Regions from separate parts of the Caulobacter sp. GW821-FHT12D05 genome, predicted to be linked through region 1. Evidence: predicted binding sites of a transcription regulator. Region 1 holds the regulator's gene; the other holds the start of a gene.

Region 1 (2,394 bases):
ACCCCGTTCGGACAAGTGCGGTCGGGTGGCTTAAGCGCCGATCGCCGCGCGTTGCAGCGCGAACAGCTCGCCGATGCCCTTTTCAGCCAGCGCATAGAGCGACTCGAACTCGGCGCGGGTGAAGCCGCGCTTTTCGCCGGTGGCCTGGATCTCGACGATGTCGCCGTCGCCGGTCAGGACAAAGTTGCTGTCGGCCTCGGCATTGCTGTCTTCCTCGTAGTCGAGGTCGAGCACCGGGACGTTGTTGAACACGCCGCACGAGACGGCCGCCACCTGGCCCAGGATCGGGTCGGTCTTCAGCACGCCTTCGTCCAGCAGGTACTTGGTAGCCAGGCGCAGGGCGACCCAGGCGCCGGTGATGGCGGCGGTGCGGGTGCCGCCGTCGGCCTGGACGACGTCGCAGTCCAGGGTGATCTGGCGCTCGCCCAGGGCCTTCAGGTCGACGACGGCGCGAAGGCTGCGGCCGATCAGGCGCTGGATCTCTTGCGTGCGGCCGGTCTGCTTGCCGGCGGCGGCCTCGCGGCGGCCGCGGCTGTGGGTGGCGCGGGGCAGCATGCCGTACTCGGCCGTGACCCAGCCGGCGCCCTTGTTGCGCATCCAGCCGGGGACGTTTTCCTCGACCGTGGCCGTGACCAGCACCTTGGTGTGGCCGAAGCTGATCAGGCACGAGCCTTCGGCGTAGCGGTTCACGCCGGTTTCCAGCGTGACGGCGCGCAGCTGGTCGGGGGCGCGTTCGGACGGACGCATGGGGAAACTCCGGCTATTTGAATGTCTGTGATGGCCGCTTATCCTATTGGGAGGCGAAGTCTAAGAGGCCGACGCCTTTTGTTCGCCGACCGGGTCCCAAACGACACGCCCATATGACGCATCTTTTTCCCGGTCCGATCGTCCGCACGCCAGGCCTCACCGAGCTGGACAGCCGCGCCCGCGACATTTTCCGGCGCGTGGTGGAGTCGTATCTCGAGACCGGCGATCCCGTCGGCTCGCGCACCCTGTCAAAGGCCGGCCTGGCTTTGTCGCCGGCCTCGATCCGCAACACCATGCAGGACCTGGCGCAGCTGGGCCTGCTGGACGCGCCGCACACCAGCGCCGGGCGCATGCCCACCCATGCCGGCCTGCGGATGTTCGTCGACGGCCTGCTGGAGGTCGGCGATGTCGCCGAGGACGACAAGCGGGCCATCGAGGCGCGGCTGGCCGTGAAGGGTCGCTCGTTCGAGGAGGCGCTGTCGGAAGCCTCGTCCGTGCTGTCGGGCCTGGCCGGCGGGGCCGGCATCGTCGTCACGCCGGTCCGCGAGGGCGGGGTCAAGCACGTGGAGTTCGTGCCCCTGGGCGGCGGCCAGGTGCTGGCGGTCATGGTGTTCGAGGACGGCCAGGTCGAGAATCGCCTGATGCGCCAGGCGCCGGGCGTCACGCCCTCGGCCCTGCAGGAGGCGTCGAACTTCCTCAACGCCCGCCTGCGCGGTCGCACGCTGTCCGAGACGCGGACCGAGATGGGCGGCGAGTTGGACATCGCCCGCCGGCAGCTGGACGAGACCGCCGCCCGCCTGGTCGAGGACGGCCTGGCCGCCTGGAGCGGCGGGGAGGGCGACGCCCGCTCGCTGATCGTGCGCGGACAGGCCAACCTGCTGGCCGACGCCAGGGCTCGCGAGGACATCGACCGCGTGCGCCAGCTGTTCGACGACCTGGAGCAGAAGGGTCAGCTGATCGGCCTGCTCGACGACGTTCGTGACGCCGAGGGCGTGCGCATCTATATCGGGGCCGAAACGCGCCTGTTTTCGCTTTCGGGTTCCTCGGTGATCGCGGCGCCCTATATGACGGGCCGACAGAAGGTGCTGGGGGCGATCGGCGTGATCGGTCCGGCGCGATTGAACTACGCCCGAGTCATTCCGTTGGTGGACTATACCGCCCGGGTGCTGGGGCGGATGATGGATGGATAAGGACTGTACGAGATGACCGACGAGCAAACGCCGGCCGAAGACGTCGCCTTCGAGGCTGATGACGCGTCGCAAGAGATCGAGGCGCTGAAGCTGGAAGTGGCCGCTCTGAAGGAGCAGGCCCTGCGCTACGCCGCCGAGGCCGAGAACACCAAGCGCCGCGCCGAGCGCGAGATGAACGACGCGCGCGCCTATGCGATCCAGAAGTTCGGCCGCGACCTCTTGGGCGTCGCCGACAACCTGTCGCGCGCCACCGCCCACAGCCCGCGTGAGTCAGCCGACCCGGCGGTGAAGAACTTCATCATCGGCGTCGAGATGACCGAGAAGGAGCTCACCAGCGCCTTCGAACGCAACGGCCTGAAGAAGATCGACCCGGCCAAGGGCGAAAAGTTCGACCCGCACCTGCACCAGGCCGTGACCGAACAGCCCTCGACCGAAGTCGCCGCCGGCGGCGTGGTCG
Region 2 (2,394 bases), on a different contig from region 1:
TGGCCAGGCGCTCTTGCAGCTTTTCCTTGTCGTAGTCCGACGTGGTGTCTTCGATCTGCTTCTTGATCTGACCCACGCGTGCATCAATGTCAGCCTTTTCACCGACGCCGTCCACGATCGTGGTGTCGTCCTTGGTGATCGAGACCTTCTTGGCCTTGCCCAGCATGTCGAGCGAGACGCTTTCGAGCTTGATGCCCAGGTCTTCAGACACGACTTGAGCGCCGGTCAGGATGGCGATGTCTTCCAGCATGGCCTTGCGGCGGTCGCCGAAGCCCGGAGCCTTGACGGCGGCGACGCGCAGGCCGCCACGCAGCTTGTTGACGACCAGCGTGGCCAGGGCCTCGCCTTCGACGTCTTCGGCGATGATCAGCAGCGGGCGGCCCGACTGGACGACGGCTTCCAGCACCGGCAGCAGCGGCTGCAGCGACGACAGCTTCTTTTCGAACAGGAGGATCAGCGGGTCTTCCAGCTGAACTTCCATCTTGTCGGCGTTGGTGATGAAGTACGGCGACAGGTAGCCGCGGTCGAACTGCATGCCTTCGACGACGTCGAGTTCGGTTTCGGCGGTCTTGGCTTCTTCGACGGTGATGACGCCTTCGTTGCCGACCTTGGCCATGGCTTCAGCGATTTTATCGCCGACTTCCTTGTCGCCGTTGGCCGAGATGGTGCCGACCTGAGCGATTTCAGCGTTGGTCGTGACCTTCTTCGACGAGGTCTTGATGTCCTCGACGGCGATCAGGACGGCCTTGTCGATGCCGCGCTTCAGGTCCATCGGGTTCATGCCGGCGGCGACCGACTTGAGGCCTTCCTGGACGATGGCTTGGGCCAGGACCGTGGCGGTCGTGGTGCCGTCGCCGGCCTTGTCGTTGGTCTTCGAGGCGACTTCGCGGATCATCTGCGCGCCGAGGTTCTCGAACTTATCCGACAGCTCGATTTCCTTGGCGACCGAGACGCCGTCCTTGGTGGTGCGCGGGGCGCCGAACGACTTTTCGATGACGACGTTGCGGCCCTTGGGGCCCAGGGTCACCTTCACCGCGTTGGCGAGGATGTTGACGCCGCGCAGCATCTTGTCGCGCGCGTCCGAGCCGAAATAAACGTCTTTAGCGGCCATGGTGGGCGCCTTTCTGAATCTGGAATTCTGGGAAGAAAGAAGCGTCTGGGAAGACGGGAGGGATTAGCCCTCGACCACGCCCAGGACGTCGCTTTCCTTCATGATCAGGAGGTCCTGACCGTCGACCTTCACTTCCGTGCCCGACCACTTGCCGAACAGGATACGGTCACCGGCCTTGACGTCCAGGGCGACGACTTCGCCCTTGTCGTTGCGCGCGCCGGGGCCGACGGCGACGACTTCGCCTTCCTGCGGCTTTTCCTTGGCGGTGTCGGGGATGATGATCCCGCCCTTGGTCTTGGTTTCTTCTTCGACGCGCTTCACGAGGACGCGGTCGCCCAGGGGACGAAACTTCATGGTGTTCTCCGTCGGAACGGTTTCAAATAAAGGCTGAGTTGGACCGGGGAGCGTTGCTGTTAGCAGTCGCTCCCATCGAGTGCCAACGTCGGGCGTGAGTTAGGCAGGGGGCTCGGGGGAGTCAAGGACGACGCCCGCGAACTTTTCGCGAAGAATGAATGAGAGGGAGGTTCCGATGATCGATCATATGGGCGTTACGGTCCGTGATCTCCAGGCGGCCAAGACGTTTTATGACGCCGCCTTCGCCCCGCTGGGCATCACCATCGTCATGAGCGTCAGCGCCGAGCAGACCGGCGGCTCGGCCTTCTACGGCTATGGTCCGACGGAGGACCGGCGCGACATCCAGGCCGGCAAGCCCAGCTTCTGGGTCGGCCAGGGCGAGACCGCCACGGGGCCAATGCACGTGGCCTTCCTGGCGGCCAACCGCGCCCAGGTCGACGCCTTCCACGCCGCGGCCCTGGCGGCGGGCGGGACCGACAATGGCGCGCCGGGCGTGCGGCCTCATTATCATCCCAATTACTATGGCGCGTTCGTGCTTGACCCGGACGGCCGAAACGTCGAGGCCGTCTGTCACGCGCCAGTCTGACGTCATCTCCTGACGTGTTCTGAGGATCTTGTATGTCCAGCTATGTCCTGTCGCTGTTCCTGGCGGTCGTGGCCTGCGTCATCGGCGGGACGCTGGGCGGCATGATCCTGGCGCGGCCGCAGGTGATGCTGGGCATGGCCGGCATCGCCGACGAGGACACGCCCAAGCCGCCGCTGTTCGCCGAAGGCCGGGCGCTGGGCGGGGTGCTGATCGCCTCGCACGGGGTGGCGGCGCTGTATCTGGGCTACCAGCCCCGGATCGGCGCGGCCATGGCCCTGGCGCTGGCCGTGGCCTGGCTGGGCGCGGCGGCGGGCCGGGCGGTGTCGGCGGCGCTGGACGGCGC

What was found. Region 1 encodes HrcA, which represses chaperone genes, less so after heat shock. Its sites were predicted from a motif close to GTTAGCANTCNNNNNNNNNGANTGCTAAC; they were not measured.
Region 2: a site for HrcA is predicted at 1,524-1,552, ahead of groES (co-chaperone GroES). Genes of this name have one in related genera too.

The regions. Positions count from the first base shown of each region.
Region 1 is NZ_JBXAQO010000004.1:604,309-606,702, reverse strand. Features, by position in the region: gene rph (ribonuclease PH) at 31-747, opposite strand; gene hrcA (heat-inducible transcriptional repressor HrcA) at 861-1,937, shown strand; gene grpE (nucleotide exchange factor GrpE) at 1,950-2,394, shown strand, end outside.
Region 2 is NZ_JBXAQO010000003.1:433,709-436,102, forward strand. Features, by position in the region: gene groL (chaperonin GroEL) at 1-1,111, opposite strand, end outside; gene groES (co-chaperone GroES) at 1,175-1,465, opposite strand; gene AC1RRR_RS14895 (VOC family protein) at 1,641-2,051, shown strand; gene AC1RRR_RS14900 (DUF4345 family protein) at 2,084-2,394, shown strand, end outside.